Regions from separate parts of the Enterococcus infantis genome, predicted to be linked through region 2. Evidence: predicted binding sites of a transcription regulator. Region 2 holds the regulator's gene; the other holds the start of a gene.
What was found. The regulator CtsR, encoded in region 2, represses protease genes until heat stress. The targets are predictions, from matches to a motif close to TTGGTCAAAAAAGGTCAAANA.

Region 1 (8,172 bases), on a different contig from region 2:
GTGGCTGCCAATGCGGCACTCCCTTATGTCGCCGGCTTGCCCACTACCGAAATTGCCAATAATATTGCTAACGGAGAATCCTTGAATTTCAACTATGTAATTAAATGCTTAATTGCGATTGCTGCAGTCGGGTTGACCTATTGTGCCGCGCAATTAATTGCCGGTATCTTGATGGCTGGTGTCGTGCAAAGTGCTATGTACGATCTGCGGACAGACATCGATACTAAGATCAATCGTCTGCCAGTCTCTTATTTTGACCGCAATCAACAGGGAAATATCTTGTCTCGTGTCACCAACGATGTAGATGCAGTGTCTGGGGCCATGCAGCAGACATTGACGGGGATCGTTACAGCTGTTTTAGGTATTTTGACCGCAGTTGTGATGATGTTTTACATTAACTGGAAAATGGCACTGGTAGCGATTTTAATGATTCCGGCTTCCTTTTTGATTTCTCGTGGAATCATCAAGATCTCGCAAAAATATTTCCAAAGTATGCAAAATGCGCTGGGAGATCTCAACGGTTTTGTACAAGAAAACATGACCGGCTTTGCAGTGTTAAAAGTCTATGGTCGTGAAAAGCAAACGCTGGAAAATTTCAAAAAAGTCAATTACTCCGTGAGAAATTACGGCTTTAAAGCGTCATTTATCTCAGGCTTGATGATGCCGTTGGTGTCATTGACAGCTTATATCGCCTATATTGCCATGGCTGTGATGGGTGGGCACTATGTTATCGCAGGTGTGATTGCAGTCGGGCAGTTGCAGGCTTTCATCCAATATATTTGGCAAGTCAGCCAGCCGCTGGGAAATATCACTCAGCTGTCTTCTGTTTTGCAAGCTGCTTCGGCCGCTTCACGCCGGGTTTTTGAAATTCTCGATGAACCAGAAGAAGGGGTCAATCAAGAAAATCTGCCGTTGCCGGTACCGGTGGAAGGCAATGTTACTTTTGAAAATGTGGCCTTCAGCTATGATCCGAAAAATCCATTGATTACGGATTTGAGTTTTGAAGTCAAAGCTGGTCAAACCGTAGCAGTGGTTGGTCCGACAGGTGCTGGTAAGACGACACTAATCAATCTTTTGATGCGCTTTTATGATGTAGACGCTGGTGCTATCAAAATTGATGGGGTCGACACTAAGCTGATGACTCGTAGCGACGTTCGCTCTGTTTTTGGGATGGTCTTACAGGATGCCTGGCTGTATGAAGGCACCATCGCGGACAATATTCGTTTCGGTAAGCTGGAAGCAACCGATTATGAAGTGGTGGATGCCGCCAAAACAGCCAATGTCGATCACTTTATCCGCACGATGCCCGATGGTTATGAAATGAAAATCAATGCAGAAGGCGACAACGTTTCATTAGGTCAAAAGCAGCTGTTGACGATTGCGCGGGCAGTGATTTCCGATCCCAAAATCTTGATTTTAGACGAGGCTACCAGCTCGGTGGATACCCGTTTGGAAGCCCTGATTCAAAAAGCAATGGACAAGGTAATGGAGGGGCGGACGAGCTTTGTGATTGCCCACCGCTTGTCGACGATTCGAGACGCAGATTTGATTTTGGTAATGAATCATGGATCCATCATTGAAAAGGGGAACCATGAGACCTTGTTGGCACAAGATGGCTTTTACAGCAAACTCTATCAAAGTCAATTCGCCGAAGAGGGCGAGTACGAATAATCTTGCTCACCTAATGAGTGTCGGAAAAAGACTTCAATTGTAACCAAAAATAAACTGGGATTATGACAGCTCTTCTGTCACCGTCCTGCGAAGCACCGACTAACTATGAGCCGCAAATAAAAGACAAGTCACCTCCATTAGCAAACAGTGGAGGTGACTTGTCTTTTTGTTGTTTACGATAGCGAACGATTCACTAGTTGCCATTCAGAAAACTTTAAATAAGCGATTGATCCATTAGCTTCCTTTCATATCCAAAAAAGAATAGTCACGGACATCATAGCGATTACGGCTACGGGAATACTCGAATGGTTTGCCGTCTTGCTGATAAACGATTTGGCTGATCTCAAGAATCGGATCTTCCGGCTGCGCCTGCAAATACAGTTTGTCGTAATCACTGGGCTTATCGGCACGGATTGTTCGGTAAGCACCACTAATGCGCAGCCCTAATTGCTGACGGATATAATGATAAATCGAGTGCTCAAGAATTTCTTTTTTCATTCCAGGTACCAGATTCAGAGGCATATAGGTATGCTCAAGAACAAAGGGCTGATCCTCCACAAGACGTAAGCGCAGGATTTTATACACCGGTTCTTCTTCTGTCAATCGCAGCTTTTCCTGGACGGTTTCATCGGGAAATTCTACGCCAAATTCAATGACTTGACTGGTGAGTTGCCGATTTCCATGGGCCATTTCCCAGCTGAGTCCTTCATATTCAGATAATGTCGAAGTATCTCTTGTGGTAAAAGGATGGTCCAGCACAGTGGTACCGACGCCTTTTTTGGAGGCAACCAGTCCTTCCATCATCAGGACTTCAACTGCTTTTTGAACGGTCATTCGGCTGACATTGAACTCTGTCACTAGCTCAGTCTGCTTCGGTAAAAAAGAACCGGCGGGGTAATCCCCACTTTTGATCCGAGTTCTAAGAGTATTTGCAATGTCTTCATATTTTGCCATATTCGCCACCTCCCATCGATTATACTCAAGTTTTCATTGAACGACAAATTAAAGACAGTCATATGCTGTATCAAGTCTATCCATTTTACGATAATGGCTGGAGGTAGCAGATAGCTGGTTTAGACGGTTGCCTACCAATGGGTGATGTGAGAAAGATGTTCCAGGAGAACTGCTGACACAAAAAGCTGAGCAATCACGATTTCCGACTGTTGCTAAAGGGTGGCGAATTGAAAAGGAATTAAAGTTCGTATGACTAGACATATATTTAAAATGATTGATTTTTATTGGAGGGTAGATTACTATTGGGAGGAAGAACAGCAGTGAGACGTGAAAGCTGCATGGCGTCTGGTTGCTGTTGGTGGACAAAGCTGAGTGACAGTTGTCCGAAAATGATTGAAGGGTAGGTTTTAAGGATGGATTATACATTTCCAAAAGACTTTTGGTGGGGATCTTCTGCCAGTGGTCCGCAAACAGAAGGGCGCTTTGCAGGAGACGGCAAAGGAGACAATATTTGGGATTATTGGTATCAACAAGAACCCGAGAAATTTTTCGACGGTGTCGGTCCAGACGTGGCATCTCAAGTATATACAAAATATCAAGAAGACATTGCATTGATGAAAGAAATCGGGCATAACTCATTTCGAACCTCGATTCAGTGGAGCCGACTGATTCCAGCTGGGACCGGTGCAGTCAATCCGGAAGCAGTCAAATTTTATAACGCGTATATCGATGAACTGATAGCCAACGACATCGAACCGTTTATAAATCTCTATCATTTCGATATGCCGATGCCGTTGCAAGAAAAAGGTGGTTGGTTGAATCGGGAAACAGTGACAGCTTATGTGTCATTTGCCAAAACTTGCTTTGAACTGTTTGGCGATCGCGTGAAAAAATGGTTCACCCATAATGAGCCTATCGTGCCGGTTGAAGGCGGCTATCTCTATCAATTTCACTATCCCAATATTGTCGATATGAAAAAAGCGATTACTGTCGGCTATCATGAAACACTGGCAAGTGCCAAAGCTATCGCAGCTTATCACGACATGAATTTAGGCGGGGAGATTGGCATCATTTTGAATCTGACCCCCAGCTATCCCCGAGACCCGCAAAATCCCGAAGATGTGCAAGCAGCAATTATGGCCGATGCCTTCTTCAACCGTTCTTTTTTGGATCCTGCTGTCAAAGGGGAATTTCCGGCGGAACTGGTGACAGTGGTCAAAGAGCTGGGGATGCTTCCTGAGATCAAAGACGGGGATTTGGAGACAATTCGCCAAAACACCGTCGATCTTTTGGGAATCAACTATTATCAGCCGCGGCGAGTGAAGGCCAAAGAAACACCTAAAGATCCACAAGCAGCGCCGATGCCGGATGACTATTTCGACAATTATGAAATGCCTGGTCGCAAAATGAATCCTTACCGCGGCTGGGAAATCTATGAAAAAGGCATTTACGATATTTTGACCAATACACGGGAAAACTATGGCAACATTCCTTGTTTTATCTCGGAAAACGGCATGGGAGTAGAAGGGGAAGCCCGCTTCAAAAATGCTGACGGGGTGATTGAAGACGATTACCGTATTGACTTCATCAAAGACCACCTGCGTTATGTTCACCAAGCAATCGAGGAAGGCACAGACTGCCGCGGGTTCCATATGTGGACTTGCATGGACAACTGGTCATGGACAAATGCCTACAAAAATCGTTACGGCTTTATTTCTGTGGATCTGAATCACGAAGGAGCGCGCAAAATCAAAAAATCAGGGCGCTGGTTCAAGACTGTGGCTGATCAGAATGGCTTTGACGACTGAGAGAAAAGTTCAGGGTCTGGTTTTAACGGAAAAAGATTGATCAATTTTTAAATACAATAGCAAAGCTCGCTGTGTAACCGTAGCATTCGCTCCTTTTTAGAATCTCTTGTAAAAAATTGCTATAATCAAATGAGCAATAGCCGGCAGCTGACTTTGATGAGGATTACTTTTTTCCGGCTTTTTTTAAGCGGGGGAAATACAAAGCAATTTCAGCTAGCAAGCGCTTGGTTCAAATGAAAAGGAGCAAAGAAGATGAAACCATTTATCGCAAGAAATGCTGTCGTCGTGGGAGATGTGACACTGGGAGAAGATGTGACGGTCTGGTATAACGCCGTGATTCGCGGAGATGCCAACAAAATCAGTATTGGCGCACGTACGAATATCCAAGACGGGACCGTTATTCATGTAGATCATGATGCGCCGACTGAGATTGCAGAAGATGTGACAGTCGGACATCAATGTATGCTCCACGGCTGTCGTATCGAAAGCGGCGCCTTGATTGGAATGAGTACGGTTGTTTTAAACCATGCTGTAATTGGGGAGAACAGCTTGATTGGTGCCGGCTCTCTTGTCACGCAAGGAACGGTTATTCCCCCCAATGTTTTGGCATTTGGTAGGCCAGCCAAAGTAATTCGCCCCTTGACCCCTGAAGAATTGGCAAAAAATCGTCAAAACATTCACCATTATATCGAAATGGGAACCGCTCATCGCAACGGTGAATTTCCCTTCACAAGAAGCTAAGAGCATTTTCTTAGCGTAGTTATCAAAATAGCAGGGAGACTCGTTTCTCACTTTCTTTTTTGTGGCAGGGGAGTTTTTGCCGCCCGCTGCTATTGATTTTTAATGAAGTCAGCTGAGATGAAGCAGTTTTTTCTATGAAACAGAGCATAGGCAAATTTTTTTGTAATGAAAAGACGGCAATCTTCCAAAAACTAAATGGAAGATTGCCGTCTTTTGTCTGAAGCACAGGTCTGGTCATATTCGGTTCGTAGAAGGGAACATGACTGATACGCCTTCGTTTTTGAGTTGATTATTTGTTCAAGCTCTTGGAAGATTCCATGATTTCGTCGATCAAGCCGTAATCTTTAGCTTGTTGCGCAGTCATGTAGTTGTCTCGGTCCGTATCTTTTTCGATAACGTCCAAAGGTTGACCAGTGCGTTCTGCCAAGATAGCGTTCAAGCGTTCACGAGTTTGCAGGATGTGACGAGCTGCAATTTCGATTTCTGTTGCTTGACCTTGCGCGCCCCCTAGTGGTTGGTGAATCATGATTTCAGCGTTTGGCAAGGCAAAGCGTTTGCCTTTAGTACCAGCAGTCAACAGGAAAGAACCCATTGATGCGGCCATACCCATCACGATGGTCACAACGTCAGCTTTGACGAAGTTCATGGTGTCATAAATAGCCATACCAGCTGTTACGCTACCACCAGGTGAGTTGATATACAAGTAGATATCTTTTTCGGAGTCTTGGGCATCCAAGAACAGCAGTTGGGCGATGATTGAGTTTGCCAAATCGTCAGTGACTTGGCCGCTCAACATAATGATACGGTCTTTCAATAGACGAGAGTAGATGTCATAAGCTCTTTCGCCGCGGGATGATTGTTCGATTACTGTAGGGATCAAATTCATAATAAGGTATCCTCCTTCAAATTATCTGCCAAAGATAGCTGTCACAAACTCTTTTTTGAAAAGCTGTGATAGCAAGGTTCGGCACGTTTCTTCACCAATAAGTGTAGCACAAAATACGAAGAGCTACTAAACATATGTGTGACGGATCACAGGCGCAAAATCAGCTACCTGCAACCTCTGACATGTAGTATACACTTATGGTCAAAAATGGTCAAACGAAAAACTTCCTGCGGATTGTCCTTTCATTTGGCGGTTTTTGTACCTTTTATGCTACAATAAAAATAACGAATGATAAAAGCGAAAAGCAAGGAAGCTACCCGCTTTTTATCTGATGAACAGTTGATAAAGTGAGGGATTATTATGACACCGACGATGGTTACGGCACTGGCTGCTTTGGGAGGCGTACTGGTGGGGGCACTGGTAGTCACTGTCGCTTTCGATTTGCGGATCCGCTACGATGAACGCAAAGAAAAGCGCCGTCGCCAATTGGACCACAAAGTTAAGGAAATTGAGACGCTGTTGGTATTGAATAAAAAAATCCAGGAAATCTTACAAAAGCGCTCAGCAACAATGGCGGAATACGTTAGTTTTGATGGATTTGATGATGCCTATATTACAGTGGATGACTATGTCTATCTGCAATCTTTTTCGGCCCAAAACAACTTCTACTTGCCCAATTACATCATTGAAGAATTTTTCAAGCAGATTGGCCAGCGAAAAGTGATTTTAACACCAGAAGAAACGGTAAATATTGGTGGCTATGCTTACAAGGGTGGTCGAGTCTTGCTGGAACATTTTTCCGATACACTGATGGAGTTGGTGGACGAACGCAAAGCCCAGTTAAAGCAGCTATCCAATGAAGAACTGACTTATTTTTCCCATTGATTTGCAGTGATCGTCATCTTTTCTCATATGAAAGGTGGCGGTCACTTTTTCATAAACAATGAAGAACTGTCCCACAAAAGCAGTTGGAAAATGAATTGGGGTTTTCATAGCCCAGCAAGCTATCTGCAAAGTAGTAGGAAAGTGGTACAATGAGACAGATTGGAGTGAACTGTGATGACCCAAGTAGTTGCTCACCGGGGAGCGAGTGGGACCCGGCCAGAAAATACGCTGCCGGCTTTTGCCGAAGCAATTCGTGTTGAAGCAGATGTGATTGAACTGGATGTTCATCTGTCAAAAGACGGTCACCTGATTGTAATGCATGATGAAGAAGTCGACCGAACCACTGATGGCAAGGGGCTAATTAGAGAAAAAACATTGGCAGAACTGAAACGGCTGAATGCTGGGAGCTGGTTTTCGCCAACCTTCAAAGCGACAAGAATTCCGACTTTAAATGAGGTCTTGAACTTGTTGCTGATGCGCAACTATCGCGGTGCGCTGACCATCGAAATAAAAACCGACAAATTCCATTATCAAGGAATTGAAGAAAAAATCAGTGAACTGATGCAAAGCCGCCAATGGCCGTTTGAGCATTGGTACTGTAGTTTTAATCTGCTTTCTTTAGAGATGATTCATGAGCTGGAACCAGACGCGCAGCTGGATTTCATCATGGGGACTGCCGAAAACAAGCCGGCGCAAGCCTTGGAGCGTCCCTTTATTGAGGGGATTCATCCGAAGCTGGACTGGGCAGAGAACCATGCTTCTCAGATTAAGGATTTTCCAATAGCAGTGCGGCCATGGACCGTAGATACCGAAGCAAATATCCGTAAGTGCCTTTTAATGGGCGTGACTGGGATCATTACCAATTACCCGGAACGCTGTCGTCAGGTAATTGCGGCTTATCGACAGGAGAAACGATGAAAAAAGTATTAGCAATCGTCGGACCAACGGCTGTGGGCAAAACGGCCCTCAGCATCCGGCTGGCAAAAAAGTTTAATGGAGAAATCATCAGCGGCGATTCCATGCAAGTCTATCGCGGGCTGGACATTGGCACAGCTAAGGTGACAGAAGCTGAAGCCGAGAAAATTCCACATCATTTGATTGACATCTGTGACATTCAAGAGAGCTATTCCGTCGCGGCTTTTCAAAAAATGGGGCGGGTAGCAATTGAGGACCTCACGGCTCGCGGAAAGCTCCCCATCGTGGTGGGAGGCACGGGGTTGTACATCC
Region 2 (8,172 bases):
TGGGAAAATGTTCTGTTAACCAATTTTCTGACGGCGAGATCCAAGTCAACATCGAAGAGAGTATTCGCGGGGCTCACGTCTATGTGATCCAATCCACATCTAGTCCGGTCAATGACAATCTGATGGAATTGCTGATTATGATCGATGCTTTGAAACGCGCCAGTGCGAAAACGATCAATGTGGTGATGCCTTATTATGGCTATGCTCGCCAAGACCGTAAAGCACGCTCTCGGGAACCAATCACAGCTAAATTGGTAGCCAACATGATTGAAAAAGCCGGAGCTAACCGGTTGGTGTGTCTGGACCTGCATGCGTCCCAGATCCAAGGATTCTTTGATATCCCAGTAGATCATTTGATGGGTGCACCATTGATTGCCAACTATTTCCTCGATAAAGGAATCCAAGGTGACGATGTTGTCGTGGTATCTCCTGACCATGGCGGGGTAACTCGTGCCCGTAAATTGGCAGAATTTTTGAAATCTCCAATCGCCATCATTGACAAACGCCGACCAAAAGCCAACGTGGCTGAAGTGATGAATATCATTGGACACGTTGAAGGCAAGACTTGTGTCCTGATTGATGACATGATTGATACAGCAGGGACCATTACTTTAGCAGCCAATGCCTTGAAACAAGCCGGTGCTAAAAGTGTGTATGCTTCTTGTACGCACCCGGTATTGTCCGGCCCAGCAATGCAGCGGATTCAAGACTCCGCCATCGAACGCTGCGTAGTGACCGACTCTATCAATCTGCCGGAAGACCGCAAGATCGACAAGATTGATGAAATTTCCGTGGGTGCCTTGATGGGTGAAGCAATCAAACGGATTCATGAAAACAAACCGGTCAGCCCTTTGTTTGAAACCAATATGAAATAAGTTTACGCATAAAAAACCGTCACCTCTGAAAAGTCTGGTGGCGGTTTTTTTCGCAAATAGAGAAGTTGACAAGCGGTCAAAAAATCTTTTGTTGCGCCGTACTTCTTGATGGCTATCAATTTTTTTTCGGCTGATTTTCGATACACTCGTGTTGAAAAAATCACTCGAGGAGGAAGTAAGATGACAAAGGTACAAGATTTTTTGGAAGACCACAAAGAGGAGCTGACAAGTTATACAACAGCTATTACCAGAGCCCATGGTGCCCACCATCCAGAAGTTTTTGAGGTTAAAAAGCTGTACGATGAATTGGAAGTGCTGAGAAAGTCTAGTGAGCCGGCAGCTTTGCAACCAATTTTTGAAAAATTACGGCAAGTAACCAAAAACTACGAAATACCAGCAGATGTTTGCCCAACATTTAAGGCGACGTATGACTGGTTGGCCCAAGCCGACTACTTGTCACAGGAGTGAGCACTCAATGTTAGGTTGTGCCACCTGAAAAAAAGACCAAACTCTTTTCTTTTTTTTAAAATGTGCTATGATGAAGCCGTACCAAAATAACTGGATATAGAACACGATCACAAAGGGGAGCCGTTAGCGGCTGAGAATGAGTGAACTCTAAACCCTCTGTACCTGTCTCGATAATGCGAGCGTAGGAATTGTGACGAGTTGGAAGTAGATATTACTTCTCCTTTGTAGATTGTGACTGTTCTGTAATCTATGAAGGAGAGGTTTTTTTATGAACAAAAATTTGCGTGTGTGGGTGGAAGGAACGATTATCGCAGCGATGGCTATGGTGTTGTCGTTTATTCCCCTCGATTTCGGGCCCAGCTTGAGTATCTCGTTGGGGCAAATCCCAATCACCGTCTATGCCTTGAGACGGGGCTGGAAGCCGGGGCTTTTTGCAGCAGCAATCTGGGGACTGCTGCATTTTCCGGTAGGGAAGGTCTATTATTTGGCAGTCAGTCAAGTGTTGATCGAGTATCCGATTGCTTTTGCTTTTGCCGGGTTTGCCGGAGTGACAGCAGTCAAGTTGCATCAGGCTATCCAAGCGGGAAATGACAAGCAGGCGCGGATTGCAGTAATTCAAGGCACATTTGCCGGCGCGGCAGCTCGCTACTTCTGGCATTTTGTTGCGGGCGTGATGTTCTGGGGTGCTTATGCCCAGTGGGGGATGTCACCAGTCCTTTATTCGTTGGTGATGAATGGCGCAAGCGGATTGTTAACAGCTGCAGCCACGATGGTAGCTGTATTATTGATTTACCAAATGGCGCCACAACTGTTTCTGCCCAAAGATGCCCGGCTGCAGCAACCGGTAAAATAATCAAGGCGACCTACAACTGAATAAAATAAAAAAATGTTTTCTCGCGTCAAGAGAAAACATTTTTTATTTCGACAAAAACAGGAAATCTTTGTCTTCGTATGCCACCAGCCACTGCCGTTTTTCTTGACTGTAGATCAAGTAGGCCACTAGCAACTCGTCTTTACCTAAAGGATTTTCCTTGCGCAAACCACCGTCTTCCACGAGATAGATGGGAATCTTGTAGTCCCGACCTTCCAAGCGGGAAGATTGAAAGCAGAAAATCACACCCTCTTGAAAAAGAGGTTTCAATTCTCGCAAAAGGGTGACGTCCAGTTTGTCTACCGGAGTTGATTTGCGGAAAAAAGACTTGCGATCGTTGATTTTTTCCAGCACTAGGCGCGTCAATTTGTCAGCTAAGATTCGATAATATTCATCCAAGTAACGATAATAGACACGAGAAAGGTCATCCTTCAGATCAAAATAAACGAAATTGTTTTGCAGTTTGTAAAAAAATGGCGAGTGCAGATGGGTCTTCGTGTGACCGAAGTACAACAATTCACTGATTTCCAACGGAGTCAGTTCCTTAATCATGGCACTGTCGTTGAAGTCAATCCATTTGATGTCTTCGCTGATGCGGTTACGGGCGATCTCGTCAAAATATTGTTTGACGGATTCATTGCCGCGTAAAACTTTCATACCGGTGTGAGCTTCAAACTCGCCATAGTCGGAGGATGGGTCCAAAAGCAATAGATTTTTGGGTTGGTGAACGATGCCATGGTAGAACTCCACAGGACTGATTCCCCGTGACAAAGCAGCGTTGCTGGTAGTATCAATATGTACATAGACCATTTTTGCCATGGCAGAACCCCCCTCTTTTCCCCGATACTACTATCATACAACAAAGCCTGATTTTATGGTGTTTCGTTTACTTTAAAGTTTTATTACAGAACGTGCCGATTTTTGTGATTTGCTGCCACCATTTGTAATGAATAATGAAATTTTCACATTATTTTATCAAGTGTGCCCTCCTTTTTCAAGCAAGCGGTGGCGGACACATTGGCCACTTTGACCAAAATTGATGATTAACCCAACTGGACCAATCTGTGGTAAAATCAATTTAGAAAATGAAGATGGGGACGAGGCTGATGGCAACGAAGAAAAAAAAGCACCGGGTTCGCAATGGACTTATTAATCTGTTCTTGCTGCTGTTGTTGGTGGCGGGCTTGGTTTTGGTGTTTAACAATCAGATTAAAAACTTTTTGATGGATCGCAACACTGAAAAATTTGCTGTCTCGAAGCTTTCAAGAGAAGAGATCGTAGCCAATGAAGAGAAGCCGGCTACCTTTGACTTTGATGCGGTGGTTCCGGCCAGTTCGGAGGCTGTTTTCAAAGCGCAATGGCAAAATCGTGAGTCGCCGGTCATCGGCGGAGTGGCATTGCCCGCTGTTGGAATTAATTTGCCAATTTTTAAAGGGTTATCCAATGAAGCGCTGCTGTGGGGAGCCGGGACCATGTTTGAAGAGCAGGTGATGGGGCAGGGAAATTATTCTTTGGCGAGTCATCGAGCGTATGATAAAGGGTATCTGTTTGAACCGTTGGATCAGACTAAGATTGGAGATCCGATTTATCTGACGGATCTGGAAAATATCTATACGTATAAGGCGACATTGAATATCAAAGTAGTGCCGACTGATACGCAATATATCGATGAGGTTCCGGGGAAAAAATTGATTACATTGATCACCTGTGACGCGATTGGCGGTAAAAATCGGATTGTCGTTCAAGGTGAGCTGCAGTCAGTAACGCCGATAAAAGAGGCTTCTACTGAACTCAAGTCCGCTTTTGGGATTGAAGCGAAACATTATTAAAACTGAAAAAATCGTCGCCAGTCTGCCGCAGTGATAGCTCGGATAGACTGACGGCGGTTTTCTGTATTTAACTATAATGGTTTGTGAGGTTTAATCGAAATTAACTCAATAATCTAAAGAGATAAGCACAAATTTTTGTTATTCCTTAACATTCCATAACTGAACATTCGTCTGCCTTTAATTATTTCGGTAACTCCGGTATAATTAAGGTCAGTATTAGTCAAAAAGGCTTGCAGGTTTTGCTGCTGCCGATTTATCGAGAATCGGGGAAATGAAGAAAACTAAAAATTGTCTAAATGCCGTCTGTTTTTAGAGCTTAGAAGTACGGAGAACAGCCGCTAAGGACCTGTTGACTATGGCCGCTTCAGCACATTCAATAAAGGGAGGGGAATGGGCGTATGAGTCATCATAATACTTCCGATCTGATCGAGGCCTATCTGAAGAAAATTCTGGAAGATAGTGAGATAATTGAAATTAGAAGGACGGAAATGGCGGAATTGTTTAATTGCGTACCGTCTCAGATTAACTATGTCATCAACACCCGCTTTACCATTCAACGGGGCTATGCAGTTGCCAGCAAACGAGGTGGCGGCGGTTATATCCGAATTGAAAAGGTAAAGATTTCCGACAAGCATCGCTTTCTTGAGCAAGTGGATGAGCTGTTTGCCGATCGCTTAACGGAAAAAGATGCATTGGCGATTGTTCAAAAATTATATGAAGAAAAGTTATTGACCAAAAACGAAGGCAATCTTTTGCTGGCGACGATGGCAAAAACAACATTGGCTGTCTATCCGGATGCCAACAGAATCCGGGCGAGTCTGATGCATGCCTTGTTGGAACGGCTGAGCTATGAGAAGTAGTGTCTGATTGTTTCAGGAAAAGGGTACGACGAATAAGGGGGACGCTTCACTTTTGATGAAGCGGGATAGGAAGTGATTGTATGAACGAATTGTTCACAGAACGAGCCAAAGCAGTATTGGCTATCGCACAAGAAGAAGCAAAAACCTTCAAACACCAGTCAGTGGGATCAGAACATCTGCTGTTGGCATTGATGATTGAACAAAACGGAATTGCCGGTAAAACATTGCGGGAAATGAGCATTACGGAAAACGATATTCGAGAAGAGATTGAACATCTGACCGGTTATGGCACCGTGAAAAGTTATCCGGCAGGCGTCTATCTGCCATACTCACCACGGGCCAAGCAAATCTTTGCTTATGCCGGTGATGAAGCCAAGCGTCTGGGTGCTCCGCAAATCGGCACCGAACACCTGCTTTTGGGCCTGTTGCGAGATGATGAAATCCTAGCTTCTCGTATCATGATCAATTTGGGTATGAGTTTGGCTAAAATGCGTCAACTATTGAAGAAAAAAATGGGTCTCAATGAACCGAAGACCGGCAACAATAACGGCATGGGTCGGCGGCGACAAAACGCTGCACCGCAACAAGGTCAGCAAGCACAACGGCAGTCTGGTACCCAACAAGGGACACCGACATTGGATAATCTGGCCCGTGACTTGACGAAATTGGCCCGTGAAGACCGGTTAGATCCAGTAGTCGGCCGGACGAAGGAAGTCAAACGCCTGATTCAGATTCTAAGTCGCCGGACCAAGAACAATCCGGTCCTTGTGGGGGAACCTGGTGTAGGTAAAACTGCCATTGCAGAAGGCTTGGCACAGCGAATCGTCAATGGCGAGGTTCCAGAAGACATGCTGGAAAAACGTTTGATGATGTTGGACATGGGAGCATTGGTGGCCGGCACCAAGTATCGTGGGGAGTTTGAAGACCGCATGAAAAAAGTCATTGACGAAATTTACAACGACGGTCAAATCATCCTCTTCATCGATGAACTGCATACCCTGATTGGCGCTGGTGGCGCAGAAGGAGCGATTGATGCGTCTAACATTTTGAAACCAGCACTGGCTCGTGGGGAACTGCAGACCATTGGTGCGACGACATTGGATGAATACCAAAAATATATTGAAAAGGATTCAGCATTGGAACGCCGCTTTGCCCGGGTGCAAGTAGACGAACCAACGGCTGAAGAAGCCATCGAAATCTTGCGGGGATTGCGCCCACGTTACGAAGATCATCACGGTGTGGAAATCACGGACGATGCATTAAGTGCAGCAGTCCAGCTGTCTGTACGCTATATCAATTCCCGTCAGCTGCCGGATAAAGCCATCGACTTGATGGATGAATCAGCTGCAAAAGTTCGCTTGGATCGAGCCGATGAGCCCACCGAACTGGCGCGCCTACGAGAAGAAATTGCGCAACTGATGCATGAAAAAGAAACTGCGATTCAAGATCAAGATTTTGAGCTGGCAGCCCGACTGCGGCAAAAAGAGAAGAAGCTGAGCCAACGCCTGGCGGAAGTTGCAATCACTGAAACCAAAGAAGCAACCGGTTATGCTAATCAGGTAACCGCAGAAGATGTTGCAACGGTGGTTTCCCAATGGACTGGGGTGCCGCTGCAACAAATGGAGAAAAAAGAATCCGAACGTCTGCTGGAATTGGAGAGTCTCTTGCATCAGCGGGTGGTTGGACAGGATGAAGCAGTGACTGCTGTAGCCCGAGCCATCCGCCGTGCCCGCAGTGGATTGAAAGATCCAGACCGTCCGATTGGTTCCTTTATGTTCTTAGGACCAACTGGGGTTGGGAAGACAGAGTTGGCTAAGACATTGGCTGAAGCAATGTTTGGTTCTGAAGATGCTTTGATTCGCGTGGACATGTCCGAGTTCATGGAAAAATACAGCACCAGCCGTTTGATCGGTTCACCTCCGGGTTACGTAGGGTATGAAGAAGGCGGACAACTTACTGAAAAGATTCGCAGCAAGCCTTATTCGGTTATCCTGCTTGATGAAGTGGAAAAAGCCCATCCGGATGTCTTCAATATCCTGTTGCAGGTACTGGATGACGGGCATTTGACGGACTCGAAAGGCCGGAAAGTCGATTTCCGCAACACAATCCTAATTATGACCTCCAATATCGGTGCCACTCAGATTCGGGAAGAAAAAAATGTCGGCTTCAACGTCACTGACATCACTAAAGACCATAATAAAATGCAAAAACGAATCTTAGAAGAGCTGAAAAAAGCCTTCCGACCAGAGTTTTTGAACCGGATCGACGAAACAGTCGTCTTCCGCTCATTGAATGAAAGTGAGATTCATGAAATCGTCAAAATCATGAGTAAAGCTATCATCAAACGTCTGGCAGAACAAGACATTCGCTTGAAAATCACTCCGGCGGCTTATGATGTCATCGGTAAAGCCGGCTTTGATCCTGAGTACGGTGCTCGGCCCATCCGCCGTGCCCTGCAAAAAGAAGTCGAAGATCGCCTGAGTGAAGCGCTGCTCAGCGGCCAAATTCATTTGGGAGATCAAGTGACCATTGGCGCTAAAAAAGGTAAAATCACTCTGAATGTCAAAGAAACCGCGCCTCAGATTCCAGAAAATGGCAACAAAGGCAAGGCATTGACAAAGGTTTAAGACTCGTGTGATAAATAGAGGCTGTCTGTCGAAAATCTTCTCGGCAGGCAGTTTTTTAATTGTGTTATACTAACAAAAAGTAATGGTACAGGAGGAATAATCATGTCTGATTTGGTCTACAAACTGATTCCGCAAGATCCTTTTTTGGAGTTGACGGAAACGCAGACAGCCCAACTCCAACAGGCAGTGGCAGAAGCGGCACCTGATGCCACCTTCACGGAAACTGAGCGGGTCCAATTTGTGGATGCGGGAGCGGAATTTCATACCATCCACTGTCCATTTTGTAACAGTGAGCTTGCGCCGATGTGGTGGCATAAGGAAATGGAGCGCATCTATGCCCGGGCGCAGGGGTTTTATGATTTATCGGTGACGACCCCTTGCTGCGAGCAAAAGACGACGTTGAATGACTTAGTCTATGACTGGCCACAAGGTTTTGCTTCCTTGGTAGTAACTACGGCTTCAGAAACGGCCGTAGCGGCTCTGCAGCAAGCAACGGAAATGATCAGCGGCACCCCGTGGCGACTGATCAAAGCCCGCTACTAAAAACTAACGAGCTTTATAAGGTTGCGATAAAGTCTGGTCATCTCGCTAATTCAAGCAAATGAAGTGGCAAGTAATGTTCCGTCAAATTATTTTGGAGTT

Region 1: the regulator CtsR is predicted to act here: its motif matches at 6,258-6,278, upstream of clpP (ATP-dependent Clp endopeptidase proteolytic subunit ClpP).

Annotation. Positions count from the first base shown of each region.
Region 1 covers NZ_JBMHFB010000010.1:41,273-49,444, forward strand. The annotation lists gene ACOMA8_RS12225 (ABC transporter ATP-binding protein) at 1-1,671, shown strand, start outside; gene ACOMA8_RS12230 (GntR family transcriptional regulator) at 1,906-2,625, opposite strand; gene ACOMA8_RS12235 (glycoside hydrolase family 1 protein) at 3,039-4,433, shown strand; gene ACOMA8_RS12240 (gamma carbonic anhydrase family protein) at 4,686-5,174, shown strand; gene clpP (ATP-dependent Clp endopeptidase proteolytic subunit ClpP) at 5,464-6,060, opposite strand; gene ACOMA8_RS12250 (hypothetical protein) at 6,433-6,945, shown strand; gene ACOMA8_RS12255 (glycerophosphodiester phosphodiesterase) at 7,120-7,863, shown strand; gene miaA (tRNA (adenosine(37)-N6)-dimethylallyltransferase MiaA) at 7,860-8,172, shown strand, end outside.
Region 2 covers NZ_JBMHFB010000003.1:141,500-149,671, forward strand. The annotation lists gene ACOMA8_RS04690 (ribose-phosphate diphosphokinase) at 1-875, shown strand, start outside; gene ACOMA8_RS04695 (iron-sulfur cluster repair di-iron protein, ric) at 1,056-1,343, shown strand; TPP riboswitch at 1,447-1,548, shown strand; gene thiT (energy-coupled thiamine transporter ThiT) at 1,612-2,196, shown strand; gene ACOMA8_RS04705 (hypothetical protein) at 2,260-3,033, opposite strand; gene ACOMA8_RS04710 (class A sortase) at 3,321-4,043, shown strand; gene ACOMA8_RS04715 (CtsR family transcriptional regulator) at 4,442-4,903, shown strand; gene ACOMA8_RS04720 (ATP-dependent Clp protease ATP-binding subunit) at 4,984-7,530, shown strand; gene ACOMA8_RS04725 (hypothetical protein) at 7,633-8,073, shown strand.